DNA from 3 places in the Exiguobacterium sp. FD-YE-25-4 genome. Region 1 is predicted to be linked to each of the others. Evidence: predicted binding sites of a transcription regulator. Region 1 holds the regulator's gene; each other region holds the start of a gene.
What was found. The regulator LexA, encoded in region 1, represses DNA repair genes until DNA is damaged. The targets are predictions, from matches to a motif close to CGAACATATGTTCG.
Positions count from the first base shown of each region.

Region 2: a site for LexA is predicted at 2,487-2,500, ahead of AC13H5_RS15240 (YolD-like family protein). Genes of this name have one in related genera too.
Region 3: a site for LexA is predicted at 3,844-3,857, ahead of uvrB (excinuclease ABC subunit UvrB). Genes of this name have one in related genera too.

Region 1 covers NZ_CM168041.1:1,647,543-1,652,541, reverse strand. Annotated here, with positions in the region: gene glnA (type I glutamate--ammonia ligase) at 1-395, shown strand, start outside; gene AC13H5_RS08540 (DNA alkylation repair protein) at 561-1,661, shown strand; gene AC13H5_RS08535 (metal-binding protein) at 1,749-2,189, opposite strand; gene lexA (transcriptional repressor LexA) at 2,189-2,809, opposite strand; gene AC13H5_RS08525 (hypothetical protein) at 3,015-3,251, shown strand; gene AC13H5_RS08520 (YneB family resolvase-like protein) at 3,324-3,968, shown strand; gene AC13H5_RS08515 (DUF896 domain-containing protein) at 4,029-4,262, shown strand; gene tkt (transketolase) at 4,462-4,999, shown strand, end outside.
Region 2 covers NZ_JBXSGP010000002.1:1,996-6,994, reverse strand. Annotated here, with positions in the region: gene AC13H5_RS15260 (GNAT family N-acetyltransferase) at 1-355, shown strand, start outside; gene AC13H5_RS15255 (hypothetical protein) at 566-949, opposite strand; gene AC13H5_RS15250 (hypothetical protein) at 1,096-1,302, opposite strand; gene AC13H5_RS15245 (JAB domain-containing protein) at 1,697-2,152, opposite strand; gene AC13H5_RS15240 (YolD-like family protein) at 2,524-2,865, shown strand; gene AC13H5_RS15235 (hypothetical protein) at 3,002-3,715, shown strand; gene AC13H5_RS15230 (hypothetical protein) at 3,708-4,223, shown strand; gene AC13H5_RS15225 (ChbG/HpnK family deacetylase) at 4,784-4,999, opposite strand, start outside.
Region 3 covers NZ_CM168041.1:2,097,652-2,102,650, reverse strand. Annotated here, with positions in the region: gene AC13H5_RS10810 (PDZ domain-containing protein) at 1-513, shown strand, start outside; gene glpK (glycerol kinase GlpK) at 555-2,072, opposite strand; gene AC13H5_RS10800 (MIP/aquaporin family protein) at 2,103-2,810, opposite strand; gene AC13H5_RS10795 (sulfite exporter TauE/SafE family protein) at 2,912-3,766, opposite strand; gene uvrB (excinuclease ABC subunit UvrB) at 3,911-4,999, shown strand, end outside.

The DNA of each region.
Region 1 (4,999 bases):
GCAACCGTTCACCACTCGTTCGTGTACCAGCGGCCCGTGGCCTCTCGACACGTATCGAAGTACGTTCGGTCGACCCAGCGGCGAACCCGTACCTCGCTTTGGCCACGCTTTTGGCTGCAGGTCTTGATGGAATCGAGAAAGAAATGGCGGCTCCGAAGCCGATCGATAGCAACATCTACGTCATGGACAAGCCAGAACGTGTTGCTAACGGGATTGACGACCTTCCGGCTACGCTCTTCGACGCGCTCGAAGTACTCCGTACCGACAAAGTCGTCATGGAATCACTCGGTGAACATATCGGTGAGCACTTCCTCGAGTTGAAAGAAATCGAGTGGGATATGTTCCGTACGCAAGTGACAGAGTGGGAACGCGATCAGTACATGACGCTCTACTAAGTCGACTAATAAGGGATATTCCCTTTAAAATCAGAGTCCTGAACGAGTCTTCGTATGAAGTGCTCATTCAGGACTCTTTTTCTATAATTCGCTTCAACTAATCAATATAATGAGGGAGAATGTATATCACTATAAATGTAATGGAATGGGATAGGGGGACGAGAAGTGGCAACACCATTAAAAGACGTGTATGATGAGACCTTTTTGTTGGAATTTGGACGACGTATTCAAACCGTGTATCCGTCATTTGACGTACAGGCTTTTATCGCATCAATCATAGATGAATCGTGGGAAGCGTTGGCACTCAAAGGGCGTACTCGACGTATTTCGATAAAACTCGGTCAGTATTTGCCACAGGATTACGAATCAGCTTTGGACGTATTGGTTGAAATTGCAGATGACTGCGTCGGCTTTCCTTATTTGTTTTTCCCGGACTTTGTAGCGGTGTATGGACAGGCAGAAGAGCATTGGGAACGCTCGATGTCAGCGCTCGAACTCTTCACGCAGAAGTCGTCTTCTGAATTCGCCATCAGACCTTTTTTGTTGCGGGATCCAACGCGTGTGATGCACCAAATGACAGCTTGGGCCATTCATCCGAACGAACATGTTCGGCGTTTGGCGAGTGAGGGTTGTCGTCCTCGCCTTCCGTGGGCGGAATCGTTACCGATGTTCAAAGAAGACCCAGCTCCAGTGTTGGAGATCCTAGAGTTGTTAAAAGAAGATCCATCATTATATGTGAGAAAAAGTGTCGCTAACAACCTCAACGATATCTCGAAAGATCACCCAGAAGCTGTACTCGCAGTCTCGCGACGATGGCAGGGCGAGCATCCTCATACCGATTGGATCATTAGGCACGGATGCCGGACACTGATCAAGTCAGCCCATCCTGACGCGTTAACGATATTCGGTTATACGCAGGAAACAAATTTAACCGTCGACGCATCGATTTCTATACATCCGAACGTGATCCGCATAGGGGAGGCGTGCGAGATTGAGTACGATGTGTCCATTCGTCCAGGGGATGCTGCTTATATTCGTATCGAATACGCGATTGAGTTTATAAAGGCCAACGGGAAAGCGAGTCGTAAAGCATTCCTGCTAGCGAATAGAACCGTCGCTGGGGGTGCGCGACTTGCAGCGACCAGAGTGCACGACTGGTCAGATTTGACGACCCGTCGGCATTATCCAGGGGAGCATCGTGTCGTCTTGTTGGTAAATGGACGAGAAGTGGCTGAACATCATGTCATGTTGCATAAAAGTTATTGAACTTCCATATAATAAACGGTTCAAAAAAGGGCAACCCTGTCTATTTAGACGGGTTGCCCTTTTTTAGCGTATAACATAACGATCTGGTTAAAACGCACGTTTGAAGAACGTGGACGCATAGTCGAGCGTCGTATGTAGCGTCGTCGCGAAAACGAGTCCGAAGAAGCATGCTGCCCCGTTCAGGTCGAGCCACGATCTGACAGCTTCCTCATACGGCGTGACCGTGAGCAGAAGCGTGAGCGGGAAACCGAGATAGATGACCCGGATCAGATCGCTCAAGAGCGGAAAATGCGAGAATAACGACCGATGGGGCATAATCTTCACATAAGGGAGCCAAAAGCCCCGAAGCGGTCCCCATCGATAATAGGCGTCCGACTTCAAATCGAGATCCGGGGAGAGCCAGAACGTCCCGATGAGGGCGCCAAGCAAGAACACGGTCGGAACATCGATGTCAATAAAAGGCGTGGCAATCGCAAGAGCACCGATTGCCACGAGATTCGTACGGGTATGTGTCTTGCCACTAGCCATTAGTGAATCGTGCGGTATACACCGATGACCTTCCCTAAAATCGACACGTTATCGAAATACATCGCTTCGAGCTCGTCGTTCTCCGGCTGGAGGCGAACTTTCGAAGCTTCTTTATAAATCCGCTTCACGGTCGCTTCACCTTCATCCGTCATGGCGACGACAATCTCTCCATTGTCGGCCGTGTTCTGTTGACGGACGAGGACGCGGTCCCCATCCAAGATCCCCGCGTTAATCATCGAGTCTCCTGAGACAGAGAGCATGTAGACGTTGTCGGAACCGACGACGTGAGCCGGGAGCGGGAAGTGTTCTTCCACGTTCTCGATGGCCGTGATCGGCGTACCGGCTGTGACTTTCCCGATGACCGGCACGTACATGACGGCATCGTGGTCTTCGACGACGGACATCTCTTCATCCAAAATCTCGATGGCGCGTGGCTTCGTCTTATCACGTCGAATCAATCCACGCTTCTCAAGACGGTCCAAGTGACCGTGTACAGTCGAGCTCGATGCGAGCCCGACAGCCTCGCCAATTTCGCGGACCGAAGGGGGATACCCTTTCGCCCGAACCTCGGCTTTTATAAAATCAAGAATCTGTTGTTGTCTTGCTGACATTTTTTTCAATGGATTTCACCTCGATTATGTCGAATAACCTGCGAACGCATCCTATTCTTTATGGGTTTAGTTTAACACAAGAACACATGAGCGCACAAACATTCGTTCGTTTTTTTCTGCTTGACCGAACAGAAGTTCTTGTTTTATGATGAGAACAGATAAACGAACAGACGTTCTCGAGAACGTGTATTCTTATTCCCAGGAGGCAATGATTATGAGAGACACAATCAATGGAATCATCTTAGTCGGCATGTTGGCATTCGGTATGTTCGTATTTTTCGCGGTCGGAGAGCTTCGTGACAACGAAGCGGTCGTCGTGACCGAACAAAAAGTCGAACACAGTATTGAAGAAGAAGTCGCCTTGACAGAGGCGGAGACGCTCGAAGCGCATATTCTCGCTAAACGGGATGAGAAAAAAGACGACAAGACGACGTGGTTCGCCGCCGAATAATCGTTTCTGATTGCGAACATCCCTTCATCCTGTGTATCGTAGAGGGCGAATGGAAAGAAAGGAAGTGACGCGATGCGAGTCGTCATTTATTGTCGCGTATCGACGAACAAGTCCACCCAAGAGACGTCGCTCAGTCGTCAGGCGGACGAATTGAAGCAGATGGCGAGACGTCTTGATGCTGAGGTTGTCGATGTGATCAGTGAACAAGAGAGCGGGTATGAGGTCAATCGGGCGGGACTGCTCGATCTATTGGAGCACGTCTCGACGTCTGATCTCGATGCCGTGCTCGTGAGCGATGACAGCCGTCTCGGACGGGGAAATGCAAAAATCGCTATCTTGCATACGCTCATGAAACATAACGTGCGCTTGTTGACGATGCAGTCGTCCGATGAATATATCGTCTCCGACGCCGAGAAGATGGTGCTCGAAATCGTCAGTGTCGTCGAAGAGTATCAACGCAAGATCCATAACGCTAAAATTTCACGCGGAATGCGTCGGGCGGTCGCGAACGGATTTAATCCGCATCGGAATATCCAGCACCATGACCAGGGCGGCCGGAGCCGAATCGAAGTTCCGATTGAAGAAATCGTCCAATTGCGTGAACGTGGACTCACGTTCGCTGAAATTGCCGCCACCCTCCGCGGTTTTGGTTATGAGGTATCGAAAGCGACCGTGAACCGGCGCTACTTGGAGCACGTGTCGGTACCAGAAACTTGATTCCTGCTCGCTGATTTTGTACAGTAGAAGGACAAATTCAGTAGAGAGGGGGCGAGCCCGATGCTAGCACCTGAACAGTTGGAGCGAATCAATTTCCTCGCCAACAAAGCAAAGACAGATGGTCTGTCACCACAAGAGATGGACGAGCAGCAAGCGCTGCGCCAACAATATTTGCAAGCGTTCCGCCAATCATTCAAATCACAGATGATGGGAATGAAGGTCGTCGATCCGGAAGGAAACGACGTAACGCCAGAAAAATTAAAAGATGAGCAGGAACGTTACCGCTCAGAATGACCATGAATGCACATCCTATTTCATATAGGATGTGCATGTTTGTTATACGCGAACGTTGATCAGGGGGACTCATTGATGCGTTTTCAAACGAAAGGAAGTAAACGATTCCATTTAATGTGTTATACTAATTAATTAGTTGTGACACACGAATGAGTGTGCTAAAATATGACGGGTAGAAACTTTGTTAACAACAGAGAGGATGAAATTAGTGGAAACAACTACTAAAGAATTATTAGCGATTAACTCGATTCGGACGCTCTCAATCGATGCGGTCCAAAAAGCGAACTCAGGTCACCCGGGTATGCCGATGGGTGCGGCTCCGATGGCGTTCACACTTTGGACGGACAAAATGCGTCACAACCCGAAAAACCCGAACTGGTTCAACCGTGATCGGTTCGTCCTTTCAGCGGGACACGGTTCGATGCTCTTGTACTCGCTTCTTCACTTATCTGGTTACGATCTCTCAATGGACGATCTCAAATCGTTCCGCCAAATGGATTCGAAAACGCCTGGGCATCCAGAGTACCGTCACACGGCAGGTGTCGACGCGACGACTGGACCGCTCGGACAAGGGATTGCCATGGCTGTCGGGATGGCAATGGCAGAGAAACATTTGGAAGCGACGTACAACCGCGATGAGTTCAAAGTGGTTGACCACTTCACATACGGGATTTGCGGAGACGGTGACTTGATGGAAGGCGTATCGGCAGAAGCTGCTTCGCTCGCTGGTCACTTGA
Region 2 (4,999 bases), on a different replicon from region 1:
ATGGCTAAATCAATGCATAAAAAAATTTCCAGATGGTTTTGTTTTTTTAGAAAATAACAAAAATAAAATAGGTCAAGTCGAATTACAGATCAAAGTAATTGAAAATAGACGTATAGGGTTTATAAATTTGGTTTATTTAATCTCTGAATTTCGTCGATTAGGATATGGTCCTACTTTACTTTCATATGCTGAACAATTCTTTCAAAGCCATAGTGTGAATGAAATACAACTCAGAGTGTCTCCCACAAATTCACAAGCAATTCGTTTTTATAGAAAGATGGGGTTTTCAAACGAAGCGACTGAATCAAAACCATTAGAACTTCTTTCTTTTCGCAAAGAACTGCCCAATAAATGACTAAAGTTATGTATAGAAATTAAGGACACTTCCATATGCCCCATTCTTGCTTTTGACATTGTCCTACGCTCCGTGCCTCCCGTTAGAAAGGGCCAGGAACATAGAGATGCGGCGTTGAGCCAGCAGCTCTTGTTATCGGGCCGTCAGGGAGGCAGCGGTGCGATGAGCGACTTCGCCAACTGGCGTTAGACGCTCACGCATGAGCCCGGATCACCATTCCGTCTCCCATGCCCCGTCTTCAGACACGCCCCAATCCTCGAATCGATACTTGATGAGCCAATGGACATGCATCACCTCATATTCGAATACACCCTTGGATAGCTCTAAGACGACGAAGCTGACGTCTCCATCCGCCACCACCCAGGTCCCATATAGATACACTTTCTTGATCGGACGCTCTTCCGCATCTAAGTAGATTACCACCCGGAAGTAAGGCGAGTTCCGTCCATCATCGAACCGGACGACCTTCTCGACGCAATGTGCCCTGTCGACGACACGTAGCCATTCGGGATGTTCCATCAGTTCCGAGAACACCGTCCGGACGAACGGATCCAACCCTTCAAACGCATAGTCATCAAGTAGCCCCTCGTCCATCACGCCTCACCCCTTCCGGTTCTCTATAGAATGATTCCCCGTCCAGAGCCAGTTCAGTCCTTGTTCATAGGCCAACAGAAATAAAGTCTCTCGGAAATCGTATACATGTATACAAATCTACATGTATACAAACGTCCTTTTTATTCTTATGTACGACGATTCCGCCGAAGCATGTTCGTGTTGAAAAAGACGGTGAGGTGGGTCAAGCGTTCCCCTTCCTTCACATCACAAAGAAGATCCATGCTCACGAGTTTTAAGTCGTCAAAATCTTCTTGAAGTCGGTCAGGAAGGCGTCGAAGCAACACCTCCGTCATCTCGTCCATCGTCTGTTGGTCTAGTTGGAAATTATCCATCTGAATCATCCTCTCCATTTGATAGCCCAATGATACCTCGCATCCACGCAAGCAACATCTCGGCTTATTTCACGTAAGCCCTGGTGTTGTTTCAAACAAGCCCTAGGGCTTGTTTCGAAAACATGGTCATTTTCAATAAACAAGCGCTCTTTTCACTTATGCCATTTCATCAAAAAAATGACGAGACAGCATAAAAACTTCACCCTATATCCACGCTCGAACCACTCCGTTTTCGTCATGCGAAAACGCCCCTTTTACCGGATCCCGCACTATGGATCCAGGCGAGAGCAACGCGAGTCGCCCGGCTCGTCAAAGAAAAACGCATGTTTTTCGTCCTTGCCCTTACCGGACGGACCGGGACCGGTCCCCCGGCCCCATTCCATCCCTTTTCTCTTTATCCCATGTAGCCCCGCTGTTTCATGCTGACATACGACTCGTCCGACCCGAGGATGAGATGGTCGAGCACCGGGATGCCGATGAGGTCCCCCGCTTCATGTAACCGTTCAGAGACGAGGATGTCCTCCCGGCTCGGGGTCGGGTCCCCGCTCGGATGTTGGTGACAGACGATGAGGCACGAGGCGTTGTTCAGGATGGCGCATTTGAAGACTTCCCGTGGGTGGACGACGCTCGAGTTGACGCTCCCGACGTGTGCCCGATGGACGCCGACGACCCGATTCTTCGTATTGAGCATGATGACGAGGAAGACCTCGCGGTCGTCGTCCCCGATGAACGATGAACCGATTTGTCGGGCACTGTCCGGAGAATGGATGATGGCGTGCTCGAGGGCGACCATTTCTTCGCGAACCTCTTGCTTGATACGGATGACCTCGATGATGGCGGATAGTTCCATGATGGTTTGTCCCCTTTCGGATAAGCTGACCTCAGAACGAACACCGTTGTGCGTCCTGTTGACGGAAACGAAGCGAGCGTCGGGAGACGGTGCAAGGGCGACCGCAGGGAGAGCCTCAAAAAAATGCGTAGAGCAAACGGAGAACCAGGCTTCCGTAGCCAATGAGCGAAAAGCCTCGCTTTGAGCCTAAAGCGAAGGAAGACGGGCCGGAGGGCGCGTCATTTTTTTGACGACCCTTGCACCGACGACCAGCGAGCTAGAGTACGGAAACAGGACGCATGAATCATCAAACAGGAAAAAGGCTGTTCAAACGGGACAAATCGGGTATAAAATAAGAACAAATGTTCGTTTTATAAAAAGGAGTGATTTTGATGACGATGTATCGCGACCGGGGTGAGCTGAAATGGATCCCATTTCTCATGCCCGAGCACAAGGCGTTATTGACGAAGTATTATAAGGAAATCCAAAAGATTGAGATGCCAGATGTCGACGAACAGGTCCTATCGGTCTATGAGAACGTGCTGAACGACTCGATTTTCAGTGGGGACATGGTCGAGGTAAGATATGTGGAAGAGCGGGAGTTGAAACGATTCAAGGGGTTTGTGCACCGGACAAACTACATGGAGCGGACCGTCGAACTGGCCAATCAGCGGGACGGAATTATCCATGTAGCGTTCGAGGCAATCATTCACGTGGAACAATTGATGGACTAACGTCCTTGATGTTATCTGACATCTTAATGATACATCAATACAACTTGTTTCTTTTTTCAAATTTTATAAAATTTGATGTTTATGAAACCGGTATATACATCGAAATTTATCTATACTGGTATCAAGGGGTGATTATATGACAAACGATAAAATATTTTTGAAGCGAGTTATAATATCTTCGATTTTAATATTAGGGATACTTGCAATCATTTATTTACTTGATTATACCGATATGAATGAAAACTGGCCGATGATAATGCAAGTAGGGTCAACGATCAGTAGTCTCATTTTAGTCGTAATTACATTTTTTTATTTTCTTGAAACAAGAAAAATGGCCATTGAAACTACTCGCCAAAGAGAATTACTTGAGACTCCTGCAGTTAGTATGAAAATTTTGCCGAGTGAAAAGGACCCAAATTTGCTTTATGTGGTTATGAAAAACAGTGGTGGTGGAGCTGCTTATAATATCTCTGTAGAATTTGATGAAGAAATCCCGTATAGCTCTGGAAATCTTAATGACTTAAATATGTTTAAAAACATGTATCTGCTTGATAAAGGGGAAAAAACTGAGTTTTTTTTTGATACAGCTATAAACTACTTTAATAATGAAGAAAATCCTAGAACATTTACGGCTACAATCATTTATTATTTGGCTCCAAAAACTTCGGACGTGATTAATAAAAAATATAATCAACCTATAAAAAGGGAATTTTTAATTGATATTCATGAAAAAGAAAATCAGCTCCATGTTATAAACAAAGATATGAATGATTTAGTGAAACAAATTGAAGATCTGAAACACGTCTTATTAATAAGTCTAATGGAAAGAAAAAGTGAAAGTGATGATTAAAAAACACCTTAAAAAACCTAATTTTCCTGAGAAGCTTACAGATGGGATATTAATGATAGACAAAACAAAAGCAATATCTATTCCTACAATTTATATGTTTCAAAATAAAAAAAACATTAAAGTTTCTAAGAGTGGAGCAAGGTATATAGAAAAGCATATTTTTACCCAGCACATTATACAAGGGTACTTTTTTACAGAAGAGGGCTTTTCAAGTAGGGCATTAACAGATGATTTTCATGAGGTTAAACTTGTAGGAAATACAAAAGGATATCAATACGAATTTCATGACGTAAGTATTGAAAGTCTAAAAACCGACTTCAGTAATAAAGGAATAAGTAGTTCTGCAAAATTTAAGGCAAGTTCAATCTCAAAGACTAAACTACCTCCGAAGAATAATATAATCTCTCAAAATGAAAATGAAGTACATGGAAGAAATGCACTAACAGATGAAGTCTGGAGAATATTGTGTTTTATCTTTTTGATATTAATTTTCAAATCGAAAAGATAAAAATAAATCGTCTTAAATACGAAGGTTAAAGAATTTATCTAACTGCTTATTTAAAATTAAACGAGAAGGGCTAAATATCGCCCTTCTCGTTTATCTATACTGTCTTTTAACTCATCTTTTTATCAACATATGTTTCCCTTTATAACTAATAAGTAAAAAGATAACCCGAGGTAAGGTACGTCTTTCAGAAATAAATAAAAATGATTAAAGAGGTTTTGAACTTCCGATGGCGAGTTGTCGCACTGAACAATCAACAAGATGACATCATCTATGTCGAGGAAGTAATCGACTAACGCTCTAAGGTAGTTCCAAATCTGCGTCGCAAAACCAAGTGTTACTCCTCGACTTTTCCAAGACGAATAATAATTAACTTAGTCTCAAAAAAACCTAAAAAAAGTAAATCCATATTTCTTTGAATCAAGAGAACTACTATATTAGTTTAAAAATCAATTAAACCCCTGAATGAGGATATTACGCTTCCATCATTCAGGGGTTGATTTACGAGTAGAGACAGGTGAGACTTCTACACTTTACCTTAGCAATCAGGACCTTGTCGACCCTTATAGGTCATCATATGTGACAAGTTGAATGGAGGATTGCGATACCCAATTTTCCACTTCTGGATCACAGAGCATTTCGACCTCCAAAGGACGCGGTAAAGTGAGTGTAGAATGACGGAGGATGTATGCATCTAAGTATCCAGGATGCGTGATGAAGATGTAATTCCCTTCGAGCCCTCGTTCAAGATTTTCTTTTAATGATTCAAACGGGTCATA
Region 3 (4,999 bases), 450 kb from region 1:
GTGAGCCTGCTGTCGACGGGAGCACTCCCAGGGACGCTCCTCGGCCGCTTGAGCCTGTATCGAGGCCTGCTCGCGCTCATCGCCATCGGTTTGGTCGGGGCTTCCTACGCCATCGACGTCCCGTACGCGGCCTACATCTTGCTCGGTCTGTTCGTGTTGTATGAGTTGGCGCTACAACTCATCAAGCGAGAGAATCGAGGGACGACGCCGGTGTTCATCAACGGCAACCGAGGAGCGGTCATCATCGACACGCTCCCGGGCTCACCGGGCGAGGCGATGCAGCTCATCCCGGGCGAATCGATCTACAAAGTGAACGGAACCGTCATCACTGGCGGGAGCAGCTTCTATGAGGCGCTCCAGTTGCATAAACCGTACATCAAGCTCGAGGTGCTCAACTTGAACGGGGACATCCGTTTCGTGCAACGGGCGATGTATGAGACCGACCCGCACGAGCTCGGCATCTTGTTCGTCGCCGAACCGGCGAGCCCACGTTTGCGGTTACGGAAACTATAAAAGGGAGCATCCTTGGCGGATGCTCCCTTTCGTGCGTTCAATTAAAGTTCAAGTTTTGATGGTTTGAAGCCCATTGTCGCTTCGACTGCGTGTTGCCAGCCTTTATACAGATTTTCGCGGTGTGCATCGTCCATCTTCGGTTCGAACTGATGGTCGAGTTTCCACTGTTGTTTGATCTCTGCTTGGTCTTTCCAGAACCCGACGGCGAGACCGGCGAGATAGGCGGCACCAAGAGCCGTCGTCTCGCTCACTTCAGGCCGTTCGACCGGGACGTCCAAGATGTCCGCTTGGAACTGCATGAGGAAGTTGTTGTTGACCGCACCGCCGTCGACGCGGAGCGTCTTCAACTCGATGCCAGAATCTTGTTCCATCGCCGTCAAGACATCGCGTGTCTGATAGGCGAGTGACTCGAGCGTCGCCCGGACGAAATGTTCTTTCTCCGTCCCGCGCGTGAGGCCGAAGATGGCACCACGGACGTCCGAGTTCCAATACGGGGCACCAAGTCCGACGAAGGCTGGGACGACGTAGACGCCGTCTGTCGTCTCGACGCGGTTGGCGTACTGTTCCGTGTCTTTCGCCGACTTGAGCATACGGAGTCCGTCACGGAGCCATTGGATGGCCGAACCGGCGACGAAGATTGAACCTTCGAGCGCATATTCGACTTTACCGTTGTATCCCCATGCGATCGTCGTGAGCAGACCATGGTCCGACTTGACGGCTTCTTCGCCCGTGTTCATGAGCATGAAGCAACCTGTACCGTACGTGTTCTTACCTTCTCCTGACTCGAAGCAGGCTTGACCGAAGAGGGCTGCCTGTTGGTCACCGGCCGCGCCGGCGATCGGAACTTCGAAGCCGAAGAAGTGGTACGGGATCGTGTTGGCGTACACTTCACTCGACGGTTTGACTTCCGGGAGCATCGACTTCGGTACCGTCAAGATCTCCAGCAACTCATCGTCCCACTTCTGCTCATAGATGTTGTACATGAGCGTCCGTGACGCGTTCGAGTAGTCCGTGACGTGGGCGTGGCCGCCTGACAGTTTCCAGATGAGCCAAGTGTCGATCGTTCCGAAGAGGAGGTCACCGGCTTCGGCTTTCTCACGGGCGCCTTCGACGTTGTCGAGGATCCATTTGACTTTCGTGCCTGAGAAGTAGGCGTCAATCAAGAGGCCTGTCTTATCGCGGAACAAGTCGGCATGACCGGCTTCCTTCAACTCATCACAAATACCGGCTGTTTGACGCGATTGCCAGACGACGGCGTTATAAACCGGACGTCCTGTCGACTTCTCCCAGACGACGGCTGTTTCCCGTTGGTTCGTGATCCCGATAGCTGCGATCTCTTTTGGATCGATGTCGGCCGAACCGAACGCCTCGGCCATGACGGCGAGGACAGAACCCCAAATCTCATTGGCGTTATGCTCGACCCAGCCTGGCTTAGGGAAGTATTGTTTGAACTCGCGCTGAGCGGTCGTGACGATTTTTCCGTCGTGGTCGAAGATGATCGCCCGTGAGCTTGTCGTTCCTTGGTCAAGTGCTAAGATGTAGCGTTTTTCTTTCTCCATATGAGAGAGCCTCCTTAGAAATTAGAAAGATTATGGTACGAGAATACCGTACAGCAATGCGGCGATGACCGCCCCGATGATCGGTCCGACGACCGGGATCCATGAGTAGCCCCAGTCCGACGTGCCTTTGCCTTTGATAGGAAGGATCGCATGTGCAATCCGCGGTCCGAGGTCACGCGCCGGGTTGATGGCATATCCCGTTGTACCACCAAGCGAGAGACCGATCGAGACGACGAGGAAACCGACGATAAGCGGATTCAAACCGTCCGTGAACGTGTTGGCCCCGAAAGATAAAATTCCGAAGACGAGGACGAACGTACCGATGATTTCTCCGATCACGTTGAACGGTGTGCTACGAATCCCAGGTGCGGTCGAGAATGTCGCCAATTTGGCGCCCGGGTCGTCGGTCGCATCATAGTGCGGCTTGTAATGGACATACACGAGGACGGCCCCGATGAACGCCCCGATGAATTGTGCCAAAATATACGCTGGCACATCAGCCCAAGGGAATGAGCCTGCTGTCGCGAGACCGACCGTCACGGCAGGGTTCAAGTGAGCCCCTCCATAGATTCCGGCTGCGTATACCCCGATCATAACGGCGAAGCCCCAACCGAACGTGATGACGACCCAACCTGCGTTCTCCGCTTTCGAATGACGGAGGACGACGCCGGCGACGACACCGTTACCGAGCAAGATGAGTAGCATTGTACCAATAATTTCGCTGACGAATGCTGACATGTGATACTCCCTTCCTTCCATATTAAATTTGGCTTACCACTTCATTATATGCCCCAAATGAAAGCGTTTCAAAACCGAATATGCAAAAAAAGCCACTTTTCTTATGAAAAGTGGTTTTGATTGGTAATCCGGCGTCTGAAGTCGAGGCCGATCCCGACGAGAAAGATGAGCAGGACCATCAAACTCACGTACGCGAGCGGGGGAAAGCTCGTGGCTCCAAGGTCGAGGAGGATCGAAGCGATGACGGCGAGGTAGAGCCAAGCGAGGCGTCGCGAAATCTCTTTATCGTCGTAACGGTCCGTGAGGGATGCCCCGATCGGCGCGCCGATGAACGCCCCGAGGACGAGGGCAAGCGGCGTCACATAATCGAGCGATAGCGACGGCAGATAGCCGACGAGTCCGCCGAGCGAGATGAACAGGACGGCAGCAAGGCTCGTCCCGACCCCGCGATGCGTCGTGAAGCCGAGCCAACTGACGAGGAGCGGGACGATGATGAACCCGCCGCCGATGCCGAGGAGGGCGGACAACAGTCCGGCCATCGCTCCGATCATCATCCCCGCGAAAACGGTCGATTTTTTCGGCTTCTGCGGTTTCGATGTTTTCTTTAATAGCGTAACGGCAAAATAAGATAGGATAGCCAGATAAAATAAGTTCAGTAACCAATCATACGTGCCCGAGATCGAGAGGACGAGGCGGCTCGACAGCTGTGCCGTGACGGCGCCGGTCAGTCCGACCGTGATGCCGGTCGACCAAGATACGTTGCCGAGCGACGTATGTTTCTTCGCGCCGGACAGGCTCGTCCCGACGACGAACAAGAGCGACGTGGCGACGGCCTCTGCTGCCGAATAACCACTAAAGAGCAGCACCGGGACGATGATGACCCCGCCGCCGATACCGAAGAATCCGGACAAGGCGCCGACGATGGCACCGAGCGGGATGAAGAGAAGTGACCACATGACGACCAACTCGTTTCTACTTAGATTCACTCTCCATGATAACGAAAAGCGGAGCGATTTGGGAAGCGTGTCAGAAGCGAATATTTGTTCGTGTATGTGCTATAATCAAGTCAATATGCAAGGAACAGAAAGCGAGGAATATATATGGATAAGATTAGCGTTCCGTTCGACTTACAATCAGAATATAAGCCGGCCGGCGACCAACCGGAGGCGATTCGACAGCTCGTCGAGGGCGTCAATCGCGGCGACCGGTACCAGACGTTGCTCGGGGCGACCGGCACCGGGAAGACGTTCACCGTATCGAACGTCATCCAAGAAGTGAAGAAGCCGACGCTCGTCTTGGCCCACAACAAGACGCTCGCCGGACAGCTCTACTCGGAGTTCAAGGAATTCTTCCCGAACAACGCCGTCGAATATTTCGTCAGCTATTACGACTACTATCAGCCAGAGGCGTACGTCCCATCGACGGACACGTTCATCGAGAAAGACGCCTCGATCAACGACGAGATCGATAAGCTTCGTCACTCGGCGACGTCGGCCTTGTTTGAACGCGATGACGTCATCATCGTCGCCTCCGTGTCGTGTATTTACGGTCTCGGTAACCCGGAAGAATATAACAGCCTCGTCTTGAGTCTCCGTGTCGGGAAAGAGTTGGGCCGTGATCAGATGCTCCGCAAGTTGATCGACATCCAATATGAGCGGAACGATATCGACTTCCAACGCGGGCGGTTCCGTGTCCGAGGTGACGTCGTCGAGATCTTCCCGGCGTCACGCGACGAGCAGTGTTTGCGCGTCGAGTTTTTCGGAGACGAGATCGACCGGATCCGCGAGATGGACCCGCTCACCGGCGAAATCATCGCCGATCGCGAGCATGTCTCGATCTTCCCGGCATCCCACTTCGTCACCCGCGACGAGAAGCTGCAAAAAGCGATCGTCAACATCGAGGCCGAGCTCGAACAACAGCTCGAGAAGTTCCGCGAGGAAGGGAAGCTGCTCGAGGCGCAACGGCTTGAACAGCGGACGAACTATGACCTCGAGATGATGCGTGAGATGGGCTACTGTTCAGGCATCGAGAACTATTCGCGCCATTTGAACTTGACCGAGGCAGGGGCGACGCCGTACACGCTCATCGACTACTTCCCGAAAGACTTCCTACTCGTCGCCGATGAGTCGCACGTGACACTCCCGCAAGTACGCGGGATGTACAACGGTGACCAGGCCCGGAAACAAGTG